One region of the Streptomyces sp. NPDC029526 genome, then DNA from elsewhere that is predicted to be linked to it. Evidence: riboswitches for the same ligand, from Rfam matches in the RefSeq annotation. Region 1 holds a riboswitch; the other holds the start of a gene.
The links. A riboswitch is a leader RNA that binds a small molecule or an ion and turns the genes downstream of it on or off. The one in region 1 is predicted to bind S-adenosylmethionine.
Positions count from the first base shown of each region.

Region 2: it holds a riboswitch for S-adenosylmethionine, as region 1 does, so the genes downstream of both, thrC (threonine synthase) here and AB0F01_RS01650 (aminotransferase class V-fold PLP-dependent enzyme) in region 1, are expected to answer to the same signal.

Region 1 is NZ_JBEZWE010000001.1:359,807-368,892, forward strand. Features, by position in the region: gene AB0F01_RS01625 (NlpC/P60 family protein) at 1-630, opposite strand, end outside; gene AB0F01_RS01630 (NYN domain-containing protein) at 1,002-2,351, opposite strand; gene AB0F01_RS01635 (hypothetical protein) at 2,452-2,691, opposite strand; gene AB0F01_RS01640 (rhomboid family intramembrane serine protease) at 2,849-3,583, shown strand; gene AB0F01_RS01645 (Lrp/AsnC ligand binding domain-containing protein) at 3,580-3,861, shown strand; gene AB0F01_RS01650 (aminotransferase class V-fold PLP-dependent enzyme) at 3,935-5,425, opposite strand; SAM riboswitch class IV at 5,644-5,760, opposite strand; gene trpD (anthranilate phosphoribosyltransferase) at 5,837-6,901, opposite strand; gene AB0F01_RS01660 (cytochrome bc complex cytochrome b subunit) at 7,040-8,677, opposite strand; gene AB0F01_RS01665 (Rieske 2Fe-2S domain-containing protein) at 8,674-9,086, opposite strand, start outside.
Region 2 is NZ_JBEZWE010000022.1:18,971-28,056, reverse strand. Features, by position in the region: gene AB0F01_RS28540 (ROK family protein) at 1-565, opposite strand, end outside; gene AB0F01_RS28535 (extracellular solute-binding protein) at 686-1,954, shown strand; gene AB0F01_RS28530 (DUF3263 domain-containing protein) at 2,038-2,295, shown strand; gene otsB (trehalose-phosphatase) at 2,531-3,400, opposite strand; gene AB0F01_RS28520 (trehalose-6-phosphate synthase) at 3,744-5,174, opposite strand; gene AB0F01_RS28515 (glucosyl-3-phosphoglycerate synthase) at 5,226-6,170, opposite strand; SAM riboswitch class I at 6,314-6,461, shown strand; gene thrC (threonine synthase) at 6,480-7,787, shown strand; gene AB0F01_RS28505 (MoaD/ThiS family protein) at 7,784-8,059, shown strand; gene AB0F01_RS28500 (cold-shock protein) at 8,501-8,704, shown strand.

The sequences.
Region 1 (9,086 bases):
GTCCTCCTCCTGGGCGATCTGGGCCTTCTGCTCGGCGGTGAGGCTGTTCAGCAGCTTCTGCGCGGAGGCCAGCTTGCCCTGGACCTCCTTCTTCTTGTTGCCCAGTTCGGTGCGCGTGGAGGCGAGGTCCTTGAGCTTCTCGCCGGCCTCGGACCGCTGCTGGGCGAGTTCGCGCTGCTTCTTCTGGATCTTCTTCAGCGCGTCGACCTGCTGGGTGCTGAGCTGGTCGAGGGTGGACGCCTTGTCGAGGTAGTCGTCCGGGTCGGCGGAGAGGAACAGCTGCACCGAGGGGTCGATGCCGCCGCTGCGGTACTGGGCGCTCGCCATCGAACCGAGGCCGTCGCGCAGCTCGTTGAGCTCCTGCTGGCCGCGGGCGACGTTGTCCTGGATGGTGGAGATCTCCTTCTGGAGCTTCTCCTGCTTCTCCTTGGCGCCGTTGTACTTCTCGGTGGCCTGCTCCGCCTGCTCGTAGAGCTTGTCGACCTTGGCCTTCACCTCGTCCTTGCTCGGCTTCTCGCTGGGCGCGGCGTTGGCGGCCTGCGAGCTGAGGACGACGGCAGCGGCGGCAGCGGTGGTGAGCACGGTCACACGTGCGCGGTTCGGCTGCTTGGGACGACGGTGGGACGCCACGGAGGCGAGCTCCTTCTTCCTCCAGCCGCCTACCGACACGCCGGTGGGCGGGGGCCTCCGCCGTCGCCACCCCATGTGAACGATCACCCGAGCGGAGGTTCGAGGCCCGACCCTAGTGATTCTCTTGTGATCAGTTCAAATCCCTGGACCCGAAATCTCCGTCACAGCGCGTTTCTTTGCCATGAACTCACGTGCAGTGATATGGAGCTGACGCTACGTTGCGTGACGATCCCGCCAATTCGGGCAATCGGCGGGTACGTTGCGGTTGGGCCTTACGGTCCTGATGGGGCGTAGGGGCGGTTAACGCCCCTTGGGCCCACCGGGTCCCGCGGGGTCTCGCGGGCCGCTCCCGGTGCGCACCGGCCGGAGGGCTACGCCTTGGTGAAGCGCTTCAGGAGCACCGCGGAGGCCACCGGGCGGGCGCCGACGCGGGCCACCCCGTCGGCGACCTCGCGGTCGGTGGAGACGACGATGACCGGCCGGCCCGGCGGCTCGGCGCGCACCAGCTGGCGGATCAGCTCGTCGGCGGTGACGCCCGGCTTGGAGAACAGCACCCGCACCCCGCGCGGCGGGGCCAGCAGCACCGGCGCGGCCAGTTCGGCGCCGTCGAAGACACAGGTCACCTCGGCGCCGGTCTGCGCGGCGACCTGGGCGAGCTGGCCCAGCAGCCGCAACCGCTGCTTCTCCAGCGGCATCTGGGGATAGCCGGTCTTGGTGACGTTGTAGCCGTCGACCACGAGATGGGCCTGCGGCAGCGCCAGCAACTGGTCGAGGATCGCCGGGTCGTCCTCGGACAGCGCGCGGGCGGCGATGTCCTTGGGGGTCATCCGGCCGGGCTCCACCGCGTCCACGGTCTCGGCGGGCCGCACGGACACCGGGGGCAGGGCCAGTTCGCGCCGGAGCCCCTGGGCGGCGTCCAGGACGGTGTCCAGCAGCAGGCGCACCCGCATGTCCTCGACGCTGCGTCCTTCGCGGGCCGCGCGGCGGGCGGCCTCCAGGGCGGCCTCCGTCTCACCGAGGCGCCCTTTGATCCGCCGGGTCTCGCTCTCCGCGGCCGACACCTGCGCATGGCTGTCGGAACGGACCGTCTCCAGCTCCGCCTGCACTTTGCGCAGGGCCGCCTGACCCCGTTTGACGTCGCTGAGCGCGGACCGCAGCTTGCGGTGCAGCGACTCGGCCTCTTTGCGCGCCGCGTCCAGTTCCGAGCGCAGCCGCTCGGTCTCGGTACGGGTGTGCTCGCGAGCGCGCGCGAGCTCGGCGCGCAGCCGCTCCAGCTCGGCCCGGTTCTCCTCGTCGGCGCGTTCGGCGTCGGCGCGCTGGGCCTCCTCGCCGGCCGCGGCGACCAGCTTCACCCATCCGGGCGGGCGCAGCACGTAGGCCGCGGCCGCCACGTCCAGGGGGTCGGCGGCCGCGGGCGGGGAGCCGGAGTCCAGGGCGCCGGTCAGTTCCGGCTGCGCCTGCCTGAGCTTCTCGCCGATGCGCTGCCGGAACAGCGGGTCGGTCTCCAGGGCGGAGGCCATCGCGTTCCCGGCGAACTTGACGCGGCGGTTCGGCGTGAACCGCGCGTACTGGCGCAGCTGGGCGGGCAGCTCGGCGACGGTCAGGCCGCCGAAGCCGTCCGAGACGATCTGGACGACCCGGCGGCGCACGCCGTCGGGCAGCGGACGGTCGAGCACCTCAGCGGCGCCGTCCTGCGGCCCCCCGCCCGTGGTCTCCACCATCCGTCACACCCCATCGCCTTGCCGCCCCGCGTACGGGGTCACCGTCAGCGGGGCCGTCCCCCGCCGACGACGTCGCGCGAGCGGGAGGGACCCCCTTCGCTCAGGAACCGGCATCCGGCCTGTCCACGAGTTCCACCTGGTCCACGGCGTTGCACCAGCGGCACCGCACCGACTCGATGGTCTCACTGAGCACCTCGCGCTCCTCGACCTTCGGCTCCCCGGCCAGGTCGAGGTGGACGTACTCGACGACCTTCGAGGAGCGGGTCACGTCGAAGCGCGTGAGGTTGCCGCAGAGGGTGCAGCGCCACCGCGTGGCGGCGGTCGGCAGGGGAACCGTCATCGTGGCTGTTCGCCTTCCTTCCGGTCTCGGGGCGCGCCGGGCGCCCCGGGTGGGTCAGGGTCGTAACCCTACGGCCTGGCGGGTCCGCGCCGCCCGCCCGTCCACGGCGGCGAGGCGGTCCGCGCGGGTGCGTCCCGTTACGTCATGCTCTGTGTCCATGGTCCCCCACTGGAGAGCACCCCTCGCGCGGGCGGTCCGGCGGCCGTCGGCGCCGGTGACCCACACCCTGGTCGTCGTCTGCTGCGTGGTCTTCCTGATCGGCCCGGCCTCGGGCCTGAACCCGGTCCACGGGACGGGCGAGGAGCTGCTCGCCGTGCAACGGGCGTACTTCCGGCAGTGGGGGGTGATCCCCGCAGACCTGTTCGACGGGTCCTTCCGCGCGGTCCTGACACCGGCCACCGCCCTCTTCGTGCACGGCAGCTGGGTGCACCTGCTGGGCAACATGCTGTTCCTCCACGTCTTCGGCACGATGACCGAGGCACGGATGGGCCCCCTGCGCTTCACCCTGTTCTACGTCTGCTGCGGCTACCTCGCCCTGCTCGGCTACGCCGTCGCCCACCCGGACTCGGAACAGTCCCTGGTGGGGGCCTCGGGGGCGATCTCGGCGGTGCTCGGCGCGTTCCTGTTCCTGTTCCCCCGCGCCCGGGTGACCAGTCTCCTGCCGTTCCTGCTCTTCCTGCCGGTCCGCCTCCCCGCCTGGGTGGTGCTGCCGTTCTGGGCGGCCCTGCAGTGGCTGGGGGCGGGGCGGGCCTCCGACGGGCCGGGGGTCGCCTACCTCGCGCACCTGGTGGGCTTCGGGCTGGGCCTCGGCTGCGCGTGGGTCTGCTCGGGCCGGACGACTACAGTGAAGGCGCCCCCTGCTCCGGCCCCCGAGGGAGAGAACCAGCCGTGATCACCGCGATCGTCCTCATCAAGACCAGCGTGGACCGGATCCCCGAGATCGCGGAGCGGATCGCCGCGCTGGACAGCGTCAGCGAGGTCTTCTCGGTCACCGGGACCTACGACCTGATCGCCATGGTCCGGGTCCGGGAGCACGAGGACCTGGCCGAGGTCATCCCCGGCCGGATCAGCAAGATCCCGGGCGTCGAGGGCACCGACACGCACGTGGCGTTCCGTACGTACTCCCAGCACGACCTGGAGGCGGCGTTCGCCATCGGGCTGGACAACTGAGTCACCGCCCGGCGGGACCCCCCGGACCGGCGCTCCTGGACGGGATGCCGCCGGTCCGGGACGCGGTGCCGCCTCAGGCTGCGGGGGCGTCCGGGACGCAGCGGCCGTCCACCGTGCGGTAGGTCCAGCGGGCGCCGTCCCGGACGAGTTCCCGCACGGCGCGGACGAACCGCTGCACGTGCTCGTCCGGGGTGCCCGCGCCGAAGCTGACCCGGACGGCGTGCGCGGACCGCTCCCCGGAGGCCGGGGCCCCGCACCCGCCCGGCTGCGGCGTGTCGCCGAGCAGCCTCGCGAGCAGGGGGTGGGCGCAGAACAGGCCGTCCCGGACACCGATGCCGTACTCGGCGGACAGCGCGGCGGCGAAGTGCGAGCTGTCGAAGCCGTCGACGACGAAGGACAGCACCCCGACCCGGGGGGCGTCGTCCCCGAACAGGGACAGGAACCGCACCTCGGGCACGTCGGCCAGCCCCTCGCGCACCGCGCGGACCAGCCGCCGCTCGCGGGCGACGAGGGTGTCGAACCCGGCCGCGGTGAGCGCCCGGCAGGCCGAGGCGACGGCGTGCGCGCCGATGACGTTGGGCGAACCGGCCTCGTGGCGGGCGGCGTCGGTGTGCCACCGGACGTCCACTCCCCCGTCCCCGCGCCGGACGACCCGGCGGCTCGCACCGCCGCCCGCGAGGTACGGCTCGGCCGTCCGCAGCCAGTCCGCCCGCCCGGCCAGCACCCCGGTGCCGAAGGGGGCGTACAGCTTGTGGCCCGAGAAGGCGACCCAGTCGACGTCCAGGTCCCGCACGCTCACCGGGTGGTGCGGGGCGAGCTGGGCGGCGTCCAGGACGATCCGGGCGCCGTGCGCGTGGGCGGCGGCGGCCAGTTCGCGCACCGGCCACAGCTCGCCGGTGACGTTGGAGGCGCCGGTGACGCAGACCAGCGCCGGCCCGTGCGGCGCGCGGGCGGCGAGGGCGCGCTCCAGGGTCTCGACGGCCTGCCCGGGGCTGCCGGGCGCGTCCAGGACGGTCACCTCGGAGCCCCGCCAGGGCAGCAGGGCGGCGTGGTGCTCGGTCTCGAAGACGAAGACCCGGCAGCCCTCGGGCAGCGCGCCGGCGAGCAGGTTGAGGGAGTCGGTGGTGGACCGGGTGAAGACCACCTCGTCCGCACGGCGGCAGTCGAGGAACGCGGCGACGGTCCGGCGGGCGTCCTCGAACAGCTCCGTGGAGAGCCGGGAGAGGTACCCGGCGCCGCGGTGGACGCTGCCGTAGTACGGCGCGTAGGCGGCTACGTCGTCCCAGACCTGCTGGAGGGCGGGCGCGCTGGCCGCGTGGTCGAGCGCCGCGTAGGTCACCTCGCCGCCGGTGACGAGCGGGACGGTGACGTCCCGCCCGAGGACGGGCAGCGGGGCGCGGTCCTCCGGGGCCGCGGCGGCCGCGGCGGCGGCCGGGGCGGCGGCGGCCGGGGCGGCGGCGGCCGGGGCGGCGGCGGCCGGGGCGGCGGCGGCCGGGGCGGCGGCGGCCGGGGCGGCGGCAGCGCACGCGGTGACGGGGGCGGTGGCGACGGCGGTGACGGACATGCTGAACTCCCGTAGGTGGCACGCCGGTTCCCCAGGGCGAGCAGCGGTGGCTCCAGCCCGTCGGAACGGCGGAAGGAACGGCGGAAAGCCGGAAGAGGGGCGAAGAAGGGGCGAAGAAGGGGAAAGCGAGGGGAACGCGGAGGCGGGGCGCTGCGGCCCTACTGCATTCGACGGCTCACGGGAGACTCCTCGACGACCAGGACCCCTGGCTCGCGAGGGGTCCGCGCTTGCCGTGGACCCTGCTGTCCACGGCCTGGTCCTCACCCGGGGCACCCCGCCACGGACGGAGGGTTGCCGGACAGCCGGCCGGGGCCTGATGGCTGTCACTCATGACCTGCACAGGAACGTACGGGAAGAAAACGGGGTCCCGCAACCCGGTTCCGGATCGCGGGACCCCGCACGTGCGGTGTCTCAGGCGTTGCTGACGGCCACCCACCGGTCCAGGACGCGCCGGGCCGACCCCGAGTCGATCGACTCGGCCGCCTTCTCCATCCCGGCCCGGATCTGCTCCGTGAGCGTGCCCGTGCCGGGCTCCAGCGCCACCAGCGCCGCCGCCGAGTTCAGCAGCACGGCGTCGCGCACCGGGCCGCGTTCGCCGTCCAGCAGCCGCCGGGCGACCTCCGCGTTGTAGGAGGCGTCGGCGCCGCGCAGGGCCGAGATGTCGACCAGGCCGAGGCCCACCTCGCGCGGGTCGAACACCTCCTCGGTGACCGTGCCGTCCCGGACCACCCAGACCCGGGAGGTGCCGGTCGTGGTCAGCTCGTCCAGGCCGTCGTCGCCGCGGAACACCAGCGAGGAGTGGCCGCGCCCGGCGAACACCCCGGCCATGATGGGCGCCATCCGCGCGTCGGCCACCCCGACCGCCTGCGCGGTCACCCGGGCCGGATTGGCGAGCGGGCCCAGGAAGTTGAACACCGTGCGGATGCCCAGCTGGCCGCGTGCCGCCGCCACATGGCGCAGCGCCGGGTGGAACTTCACCGCGAAGCAGAAGGTGATCCCGGCCTCCTCGGCGACCTCGGCGACCCGTCGCGGGGTCAGCTCCAGGTTGACGCCGAGCTTCTCCAGCACGTCGGAGGCGCCGGACGCGGAGGAGGCGGCCCGGTTGCCGTGCTTGACGACCTTCGCGCCGGTGCCGGCGACGACGATGGAGGACATGGTGGAGATGTTCACCGTCTTGGCGCCGTCCCCGCCGGTCCCGACGATGTCGACGGTGGCGCCCGGCACCTCGATCACGTTGGCGTGGTCGTACAGGGCGCGGACGCAGCCGGAGATCTCCTCGACGGTCTCGCCCTTGGCGCGCAGGGACACCGCGAAGCCGGCGATCTGGGCGTCGGTGGCCTCCCCGCGCATGATCAGGTCCATCGCCCAGGCGGTGTCGTCGGCCGACAGGTCACGGCCCTCCAGCAGGCCGTTCAGCAGGGCGGGCCAGGAGCGGCCCGCCGCGGTGTCGCCTCCAGCGGGGGTCACAGCGCTCATCAGCCGCTCCTGTGGTCGTCACACGCATGTCCGCCCCCCACCCTATCCAGCCCCGGACACGGCGAAGGCCCCCGTCCGCGGACCGGACGGGGGCCTTCGACCGTGGTGTGGCGACGCTTCGCTCAGCGGTGGAAGGGATCAGTGGTGGCCGTGGCCGCTGGTGATCTCCTTGTACTCCTCGGCGGTCGGCTTCGGAATCTGCGACTCCTGGCCGTAGTACGCCTTGCTGAGCTTGGCACGCAGCTTCTCGGTGGCCTTCACCTTGCGCTCGACGCCGTTCTCGTCGACCGTCGGGCCGATCTCCGCCGGCTTGTACTGCTCGTGCGCGGTGAGCGTGTGGAGCTGCTCCTGGCTGAGCGGCTCGTGCACCTCGATGAACTCACCGTGCGGCAGGCGCTTGATGATGCCGGCCTCGCGGCCGTGCAGCACCTTGTCCTTGTCCCGGCGCTGGAGGCCGAGGCAGATCCGCTTGGTGACGATGAACGCCACGACCGGGCCGAGGAAGAACCCGATGCGCACGAACCAGGTGACCGCGTTGATCGACAGGTGGAAGTGCGTGGCGACGATGTCGTTGCCACCGCCCACCAGCATGATCAGGTACGCGGTGATCCAGGCGACGCCGAGACCGGTCCGGGTCGGGGCGTTGCGCGGGCGGTCCAGGATGTGGTGCTCGCGCTTGTCCCCGGTGATCCAGGACTCGATGAACGGGTAGAGCGCCAGGACCCCGAGGAACAGGCCGAACAGCACCAGCGGGACGAAGACGCCCAGGACCAGCGTGTGGCCCCAGAAGTTGATCTCCCAGCCCGGCATGGCGCGGACCAGACCCTCGGCGAAGCCCATGTACCAGTCCGGCTGGGCACCCGTCGAGACGAGGTCCGGCCGGTACGGGCCCAGGTTCCAGATCGGGTTGATGGTGACCAGGCCGGCGATCAGCGAGATGAAGCCGAAGACCAGGAAGAAGAAGCCTCCCGCCTTGGCCATGTACACCGGCAGCAGCGGCATGCCGACGACGTTCTTGTTGGTCCGGCCGGGACCCGCGAACTGCGTGTGCTTGTGGTAGAAGACCAGGATCAGGTGGGCGACCACCAGACCCAGCATGATGCCCGGCAGCAGCAGGATGTGGATCGAGTAGAACCGGGCGACGAAGTCCGTCCCCGGGAACTCCCCGCCGAACAGGAACATCGAGATGTACGTGCCGACGATCGGCACGGACAGGATCGCGCCCTGCGTGAAGCGGACACCCGTACCGGACAGCAGGTCGTCCGGGAGCGAGTAGCCGGTGAAGCCGGTGAACATGCCCAGCACGAACAGCAGGAAGCCGAACAGCCAGTTGATCTCGCGCGGCTTGCGGAACGCGCCGGTGAAGAAGACGCGCATCATGTGCACGAACATGCCGGCCAGGAAGATGACCGCGGCCCAGTGGTGGATCTGCCGGATGAGCAGGCCACCGCGCACGTCGAAGCTGATGTCGAGGGTCGAGGCGTAGGCCTGCGACATCAGCTGGCCCTGCATCGGGACGTAGCTGCCGTGGTACTCCACCTCGGCCATCGACGGGTGGAAGAACAGCGTCAGGTACACACCCGTGAGGATGATGATGATGAAGCTGTAGAGGCAGATCTCACCGAGCATGAAGGACCAGTGGTCCGGGAAGATCTTCCGCATGTTGGCCTTGGCCAGGGAGTAGATCCCCAGCCGGCCGTCGGCCCAGTCGGCGACGCGCTCGCCGGCCGGTGCCTTCCCGCGAGAGCGGGAGTCGGTGGTCGTCGTGGTGCTCATCCGCGCTCCCAGAATGAAGGGCCGACGGGCTCGTCGAAGTCGCTGTGCGCTTCGAGGTAACCCTCGTCGTTCACGCCGATGCGCAGCTGCGGCAGCGCGTGACCGGCGGGACCGAAGATCACCTTGGCGCCGTCGGAGAGATCGAAGGTGGACTGGTGGCAGGGGCACAGCGCGTGGTGCGTCTGCTGCTCGTACAGGGAGATCGGGCAACCGACGTGGGTGCAGATCTTCGAGTACGCGAGGATCCCCTCGTGCGACCACTCGAGAGCGCGCTTGTCCTTGATGTTCTCCGGCTGGATCCGGACGAGCATCAGCGCTGCCTTGGCGATCTCGTTCTGGAACCCGTGCTCGTGCGGGTCCAGGCCCTCGGGCTGGGCGAAGGTGAGCGAGCCGACGATGATGTCGGACG
Region 2 (9,086 bases), on a different contig from region 1:
ACGCGTACCGCTCCAGGCAGCCGCGCTGGCCGCACGGGCAGGGGACGCCGCCGGGCCGGACGACGACGTGGCCGATCTCGCCGGCGAAGCCGTGCGCTCCGGCCTCCACCCGTCCGTCGATGCCGATGGCGCCCGCGATGCCGGTGCCCAGCGGCACGAACAGGAACCGGTCGGTGCCCCGGCCCGCGCCGATCCGGCCCTCGGCGAGCCCGCCGGTGCGCACGTCGTGGCCGACGGCGACGGGAATGCCGCCGAGCCGTTCGGTGAGGAGTGCGCGCAGCGGGACGTCGCGCCAGCCGAGGTTGGCCGCGTAGACGGCGGTGCCGGTGTGCTCGTCGACGATGCCGGGGACGGCGAGGCCCGCCGCGGACGCGGGGCGGCCGTAGCGGTCGGAGCCGTGGGCGTGCAGGTCGGCGGCGAAGTCGAGGATCTCGGCGACGACGGCGTCGGGTCCGCGTTCGCGGCCGGTGGCGCGGCGCGCCTGGTGCAGCAGTTCGCCTCCCGCCCCGACCAGGGCGGCCTTCATCCCGGTGCCGCCCACGTCGAGGGCGATGACATGTTCCACGAGGACAGTGTGACCCCGTCACCCGGGAGAGGTCTAGTCCACTTACGTGGTGTAGACCTTATTCCGGTTATCGAAAAATTTCGAACGGCGCACCGGTCGCCGGGGTTGGGGCAGTGAGCAGTGCAGCGGCAGGTCAGGACACGGGCGATCGCGGTGGTCTCCGCACTGGGACTCGTCGGAGTCCTCGGCGGATGCGGTGGCGGTGACTCCTCCGACGTGACGTTGAAGCTGGTCGCCGCCGACTACGGAGACAGCGCCGACAACAGCACCCGGAAGTACTGGGCGGAACTCGTCGAGGACTTCGAGGCCGGGCACCCGGGCGTGAAGGTCGACGTCAGCGTCTACTCCTGGAACGACGTCGACCGCAAGGTCAAGGAGATGGTCGACGCGGGCGACCCGCCGGACCTGGCGCAGATCGGCGCGTACGCCGACTACGCGCAGCAGGGCCTGCTGTACAAGGCCCGCGAGGTGCTCTCCATCCCCGTCCAGGCCGACCTCCTCTCCCAGCTGACGGACGCCGGCAAGGTCGCCTCGGTGCAGTACGGGCTGCCCTTCGCCTCCTCCACCCGCGTGCTCTTCTACAACAAGGACCTCTTCGACGAGGCCGGGATCACCCCGCCGGAGACGTGGGACGACCTCGTCGACAACGCCACGAAGCTGAAGGCCGAGGGCGTGAAGTACCCCTACGCGCTGCCGCTCGGGCCCGAGGAGGCGCAGGCCGAGACGATGCAGTGGCTGCTCAGCGGCGACGGCGGCTACACCGACGACCGGGGCGCCTACACCATCGACTCCGTCGAGAACGTCGACACCCTCACCTGGCTGAAGGACGAACTGGTCGGCGCCGGCCTCACCGGCCCCGTGGCGCCCGGGAAGCTGAACCGGGCGGACGCCTTCGCCGCCTTCGCCGCGGGGGACGTCGGCATGCTCAACGGGCACCCCTCGCTGATGAGGCTCGCCGGGCAGAAGGGCGTCGAGTACGGCATGGTGCCCACGCCCGGCGTGGACGGGGAGAGCAGGGCCACCCTCGGCGTCTCCGACTGGATGATGGCCTTCAAGGAGAACGGCCACCGCGAGGCGATCGGCGACTTCCTCGACGCCGTCTACAGCGAGAAGAACGTGCTGAAGTTCTCCCGCACCTACGACCTGCTGCCGGTCACCCAGTCCGCGTCCCGCGTGATGGCGGAGTCCGCCGACGACAAGGCCCTCAAGCCCTTCCTCGACCAGCTCGGGACGTCCGAGCTGTACCCGGTCGGCGAGACCTCCTGGGCGGCCGTCAACGCGCAGATCAAGAAGCAGATCGGCAAGGCCGTCGCCCCCGGCGGCAGCCCCGCCGTCGTCCTCTCCGGCCTCCAGGCCACCGCCACCCGCACGGAGGGCGGCGGCCGGTGACGGCCGTCCCGGCGGCCCTCACGGGAGCCTCCGGGGTCGCCGGGCCCCGCCCGTTGTCGGTGGCGGGGGTTACGGTGCGGGACATGGACGAGGAATCACGGACGGCCCGGCCGGCGGCCGGACTGGGCCGACGCGAGCAGGACATCCTCGCGCTGGAGCGCCGTGGCTTTCCCGGCCCCGGCGCGAAGGAGCGCGCGATACGCGAACGCCTGGGCCTGGCACCGGTGCGCTACTACCAGCTGCTCAACGCCCTCCTCGACGACCCCCGCGCCCTGGCCCACGACCCGGTCACGGTCAACCGCCTGCGCCGCATACGGGACTTCCGGCGCGCGGAACGCTGAGCCGGGGGCCGGGGGCCGGGGGCAGCGGGGCCGGGGGCCGGGGGCAGCGGGGCCGGGGGCGCAACGGCTGGGCGAGGGCCCGCCCACGCGGCCGTCAGCCTGCGGGGCGGCACCCTGCGGGGCCGTCGTCCCGCCGGACCGGCCGGCACCCCGCCCGACCCTCATTCAGCGAACGGCACCTCACGGAACCGTTCACTCCATGTGCACCGCGCGACCGCTCACTTCGCGTACGCCGTCACTTCATGTGCCCGGCCAGCGCGGTCAGCAGGTCCACCAGGCCCGCCGGGCCGTCCACCACCAGGTCCGCGCGGTCGCGCAGCTCGGGCACCTCGTCGCTGCCGCTGCACACCAGCAGCCCGGGGACCCCGTCGGAGCGGAGCTCGTCCACCGCCGCGAAGGCCGGGAGGTCGCCGAGGTCGTCGCCCGCGTAGAGGACGCACCCAACGCCGGTCTCCCGCGCGTGCTCCCGGAGGGCGACGCCCTTGTCCATGCCCGGCGGGCGCAGCTCCAGCACCATCCGGCCCGGCTCCACGATCAGTCCGTGCCGGGTCGCCAGGTCCGTCAGCGGCTCGCGCAGGGCCTCGAAGGCGGCCTGCGGTGCGACGGCCCGCCGGGTGTGGACGGCGACCGCCCGGCCCTTCTCCTCGACCCGGGCGCCCTGTGCCGCGTCCAGCCCTTCCAGCAGCCCGGGCAGCTCCGCGCGCACGGCGGCCACCCCGGGGTGCGGTTCGGGCGCCGTGACGGTGTCGGTGGCGGCGTCCCAGCGCTCGGCGCCGTAGTGGCCGAGGACGACCAAGTGTTCCAGCCCGGCGACTCCCGCGAACCCGCCGTTGCGGACCGCGACGGCGGGCGGCCGGCCGGTGATCACCGCGACGGAGGCCACCTTCGGGGCGAGCGCGGTCAGCGCCGGGACGGCGTCGGGGTGGGCCCGCGCCCGGTCCGGGTCGGGCACGATCGGCGCGAGGGTGCCGTCGAAGTCGAGGCCGATCAGCGCCTCGCCCGGCCGGGCGAGCAGGGCGTCGAGCCCTTCGCGCCCGGCCCGGGTGACGGGCGTCGGAAGGTCGGGGACGGCATGCGGATCCGTGGATGCGGTGTGGCTGCCCATACGGCCAACCTATCCACGTCCGCCCGGTGCCACGCATGCCCGGACGCCCGGTGCCACGCGTGCCCGGCCACCCGGTGCCACGCGGGCACGCACGCCTGGCCGGTCGTCGGCGCGCGGGTCCGGCCGGACACCGCCCGCGGACCGGAGCGGCCACAGCGCGGCGGCCCGCAGACCGGCCGGACCGTCCCCGGGGGAGCCCCGGCCGCACCAGGCCCTACCAGGCCCTACCAGGCCCTACCAGGCCGCACCGGCCGTGCCCGGCGGGCACCCGACGTCCGGCACCCGACTCCGGGCACCCGGCGTCCGGCACCCCCGCGCCCGCGGCGGCGGATCGGTACCAGGATCAGGCGGGGTCCTGCCCCCGCAGGGCGTCCAGCTGGTCGACGAACCACTGGGCGGGCGGCAGCGCGGTCGCCGCCGCGGCCAGGCGCTTGCTGTGCTCGGTGCGCTGGGCCGGGCCCATCGTCAGGGCCTCGTGCAGGGCGCGGGCGGTCCCGGTCACGTCGTAGGGGTTGACGGTGATGGCGTCCTCGCCCAGCTCCTCGTGCGCCCCCGCCTCCCGGCTCAGCACCAGCGCGCAGCCGCGGTCGGAGACCACCGGCACCTCCTTGGCGACCAGGTTCATGCCGTCCCGCACGGGGTTGACCAGGGCCACGTCCGCCAGCCGGTAGGCGGCCAGCGAGCGGGCGAAGTCGTCCTTGACGTGCAGCACGACCGGACGCCAGCCGGGCGTGCCGTACCGGTCGTTGATCTCCTCGGCGACCCGCTGCACCTCGGCGGTGTAGTCGCGGTACACGGCGAGGTCCTGGCGGGAGGGGTAGGCGAAGGCGACGTGCACGACCCGCTCGCGCCAGTCGGGGTGGTCGTCGAGGAGCTGCCGGTAGGCGAGCAGGCCGCGCACGATGTTCTTCGACAGCTCGGTGCGGTCCACCCGGACGATGGTGCGGCGCGGGGTGCCGTCGGGCGCGGTGCCGATCTCCTCGCGCAGCGCGGCCATCCGCTCCTCGACGTCCGGCTCGTGGGAGCGGGCGCGCAGGAAGTCCGCGTCGGCGCCGAGGCCGTGCACGCCCACGCGGGTGTCGCCGAGGCCGCCCGCGAACTGCTCGCAGCAGGCGGTGAAGGCGTCCGCCCAGCGCCGGGTGAGGAACCCGAGCCGGTCCGCGCCCAGCATGCCGCCGAGCACCTGGGCGGCGATGTCGTCGGGCAGCATCCGGAAGTACTCCGGCGGGGCCCACGGGGTGTGCGAGAAGTGGCCGATGCGCAGGTCGGGGCGGAGCTCGCGGAGCATGCCGGGGACGAGCGTCAGGTGGTAGTCCTGCACCACGACGGCCGCGCCCTCGGCGGCCTCCTCGGCGAGCGCTTCGGCGAAGGCCCGGTTGTAGGTCTCGTAGGACGCCCACTGGCGGCGGAACTCCGCGTCGAAGACGGGTTCCAGCGGGGTCTGGTAGAGCATGTGGTGCACGAACCACAGCACCGAGTTCGCGATGCCGTTGTAGGCGTCGGCGTGCACGTCGGCCGGGATGTCCAGCATCCGCACGCCGTCCTCGCCGACGCCGCGCCGCACGGCCTCGCGGTCGCCGTCGGACAGGGCCGAGCAGACCCACAGGGCGTCCGCGTCCGAGCCGATCGCGGACAGCCCGGACACCAGTCCGCCGCCGCCCCGTTTGGCGCGCAGCGAACCGTCCTCGTCCACCGTGTACGACACGGGCCCGCGGTTCGACGCGACCAGCACCTGGGCACCCTGACCAGCCTGAGCAGCATGCGTGGAAGCCATACGCACCAACCTAGCCCGGCCCCCGGAACCTCAAACGTCGCCGGGACGCGCTCAGGCCACCCGCCGGGCCTGGTACTCGGCGATCTCCCGCATGGGCGGGCGTTCCTCGGTGTCGACGGAGTAGGTGCGCGGCTCGAAGCCCTCGTCGGAGCGCTCGAACTGGGTGAGGGCGGGCCGGATCAGGTGGCCGCGGGCCAGGCGGAGCTGGGCGGTGCGGTAGATGGCGGCGGCCATCCGGCCGAGGGCCCGCCCGTCCTGGTGGCGGTGCTTGCGCACGCCGACGTCGACCTGGGCGAGGGCGTCCAGCCCGGCCAGGTGCAGGGCGTCGACCAGCATGCCGAGCTCGACCCCGTAGCCGACCGGGAAGGGCAGCTGCTCCAGCAGCGAGCGGCGGGCCGCGTACTCACCGCCGAGCGGCTGGACGAAACCGGCGAGCTGCGGCCAGTGCATGTTGAGCAGCGGGCGCGCCATCAGCTCGGTGACCCGGCCGCCCTGCCCGGCGGCGGCGCCCAGGGGGCGGTCGTACATGGCCTTGACCAGCTGCACGTCCGGCTCGGTGAGCAGCGGACCGACGATGCCGGTGACGAAGTCGGAGGAGAAGTCGCGCAGGTCCGCGTCGACGAAGCAGACGATGTCGCCCCGGGTGACCAGCAGGGAGCGCCAGAGCACCTCGCCCTTGCCGGGCACGGCGGGGATGCGGGGCAGGATCGCGTCCCGGTGGACCACGGTGGCGCCCGCCGCCGCGGCGGCCGCTGCGGTGCCGTCCGTCGAGCCGGAGTCGATCACGACGACCTCGTCGACCAGCGGCACCTGGAGCATCAGGTCGTGCCGGATCACCGCCACGATGTCGCCGACGGTGGCCTCCTCGTCGAGCGCCGGCAGCACCACGCTCACCGTCTGTCCCGAGGCGCGCTTCGCGGCCAGGAGCGCGTGCGGGGGGCGGTCGGCCACGGACCAGGACCGGTCGATCAGCCAGCGCTCGACTTCTTCCAGCACGGTCTGCGGCTCCTCACTCCGGTCCGGTCCTGTGATCCATCTCGCGCTTCGGACGACTGTCTCAATCGCCCGGGGCGTCGGTTACAGTCTTGAACAACGCGCACGGTCCCCGCATGCCGGGGTCCCGCGCGACAACTGAACACCGCTCATCCAGAGGGGCAGAGGGATACGGCCCGTTGAAGCCCCGGCAACCCTCCAGTCGGTTCTTGTCACACGGACGTGGCGAGGCTCCCGGCTAGGGAAGGTGCCAAATCCGTCTCACGGCGAGATGCGTCGTGAGGAAGATGAGGAGAAAGGGCCTCGCCTCACATGGCTGTGCAGACCGTTGCAAGCAACGCCGACTCTGCCGGTTCCGCCGGTTCCTCCCCCGCCGTCGACCTGGGTCCCGCCGCCGCGCTGTCCTGCCGCGAGTGCGGCCACCGCGTCCCGCTCGGACCCGTCTTCGCCTGCCAGGAGTGTTTCGGCCCGCTGGAGATCGCCTACGACTTCTCGTCCTACGAGGCCGGGGAACTGCGCCGGCGCATCGAGGCGGGACCCGCGAACATCTGGCGCTACGCGCCGCTGCTGCCCGTCCCCGCGGACGTGGCCGGCAAGCCGAACCTCAACCCGGGCTGGACCCCGCTGGTCAAGGCGGACAACCTGGCCCGTGAACTCGGCGTCACCGGCGGTCTGTACGTCAAGGACGACTCGGGCAACCCGACGCACTCCTTCAAGGACCGGGTCGTCGCCCAGGCCCTGGAGGCCGCCCGCGCCTTCGGCTTCACCACCCTGTCCTGCTCCTCCACCGGCAACCTGGCCGGTGCCGTCGGCGCCGCCGCCGCCCGGGCCGGCTTCCGCTCCTGCGTGTTCATCCCGCACGACCTGGAGCAGGGCAAGGTCGTCATGGCCGCCGTCTACGGCGGCGAACTGGTCGGCATCGAGGGCAACTACGACGACGTCAACCGCTTCTGCTCCGAACTGATCGGCGACCCGGCCGGCGAGGGCTGGGGCTTCGTCAACGTCAACCTGCGCCCCTACTACGCCGAGGGCTCCAAGACGCTCGCCTACGAGATCTGCGAGCAGCTCGGCTGGCGGCTGCCGGACCAGATCGTCGTCCCGATCGCCTCGGGCTCCCAGCTCACGAAGATCGACAAGGGGCTGCGGGAGCTGATCGACCTGGGGCTGGTGGAGGACCGCCCCTACAAGATCTTCGGCGCGCAGGCGGAGGGCTGCTCCCCGGTCTCAGCCGCCTTCAAGGCCGGGCACGACGTGGTCCGCCCGCAGAAGCCGGACACCATCGCCAAGTCGCTCGCCATCGGCAACCCCGCCGACGGCCCCTACGTCCTGGACATCGCCCGCCGCACCGGCGGCGCCGTGGAGGACGTCACCGACGAGCAGGTCGTGGACGCGATCAAGCTGCTCGCGCGCACCGAGGGCATCTTCGCGGAGACGGCGGGCGGGGTGACCGTCGGCGTCACCCGCAAGCTGGTCGAGAGCGGCCTGCTGGATCCCTCGCTGACCACCGTCGTCCTCAACACCGGCGACGGCCTGAAGACCCTCGACGCGGTCGCCGGGACCGGCGTGACCGCCACCATCCGCCCCACCCTGGACTCCTTCCGAGAGGCTGGCCTCGCATGAGCGTGACCGTCCGCATCCCGACCATCCTGCGCACCTACACCGGTGGGCAGGCCCAGGTGAACGCCGAGGGGACGACCCTCGCCGAGGTCATCGAGGACCTGGAGAAGAACCACACGGGCATCGCCGCCCGCGTCCTGGACGACCAGGGCAAGCTGCGCCGCTTCGTCAACGTCTACGTCAACGACGACGACGTGCGCTTCGAGCAGGGCCTGGAGACGGCGACGCCGGACGGCGCCGGCGTCTCGATCATTCCGGCGGTCGCCGGCGGCTGATCCGGCCTGATCATTACCGTGGGTAACTTCGGTTACCCAGCGTGGAACTCGTTGCCCCCTCCGTGAGAGAAGCGGAGGGGGCAATTCCATGGGATTGAACGCGATAGGGTTGGGGAACGCGGCCCCGGTCCCTCGATCGGGAACCGTGAATTCCTGCCGCTCGCCCGACGATAAGTAGCCAAAGTCTGTGCGCCTTTCGCGGCTTTTGTGGCGTTTGCGTGACCCGGTTTGCCCTGAATTCGGGCGAAGTTGCACAACATTCCGGACCGGCGGCGTCCAGATTTCTCGTCCGATTGACCTGTTGCAGACGGCAGTTGGACAGATACATTCAGCCGCGGTCGACGCGTTCCGGCGCACGCCCCCACTCCAATGGGGGGTGAGGTCTGACCCGGGTCCGCGAAGTGTGGATCTGTGCAAGGGCCAGTAATAGGGGAGTTAGGCATGGCTCAGGGCACCGTCAAGTGGTTCAACGCGGAGAAGGGGTACGGCTTCATCGCGGTCGACGGTGGTGCGGATGTTTTCGTCCACTACAGCGCCATCCAGATGGACGGGTACCGCACCCTTGAAGAGGGCCAGCGGGTCGAATTCGAGATCTCGCAGGGCCAGAAGGGCCCGCAGGCCGACATGGTTCGCGTCACCGCCTGAACGCGCTACCAGCCGCAAGCAGCTTCTGCTGACGAGGGGCCCGCACCTCCCGGGGTGCGGGCCCTTCGCCGTGCGCCGGCGCCTCCGCAAGGGGGCGGCCGGCCGTGCGCCCGGGCCGCCCGCGCTCCCCGTCCCGGCGGCGCCGTACACCCGTGTTCGCCGACCGCTGAGAGCGCGCCTTCCTCTCCTTCGCGCCCACGCGCGCGAGGGGCCGTACGGGGTGTCGCCGCGCCCCCCGTACCACCCCCGTGCCACCCCCCGCCCGGGGTGCCTCCGCACCGCCGTCCTCCGCCGTCCTCCCAGCACACGGGCCCCGTCGGCCCTCGTGCCGTGGTGCCCGGGAGACACCTCCCCCCGTCCCGGACCGCGCCTGCGGGCACGC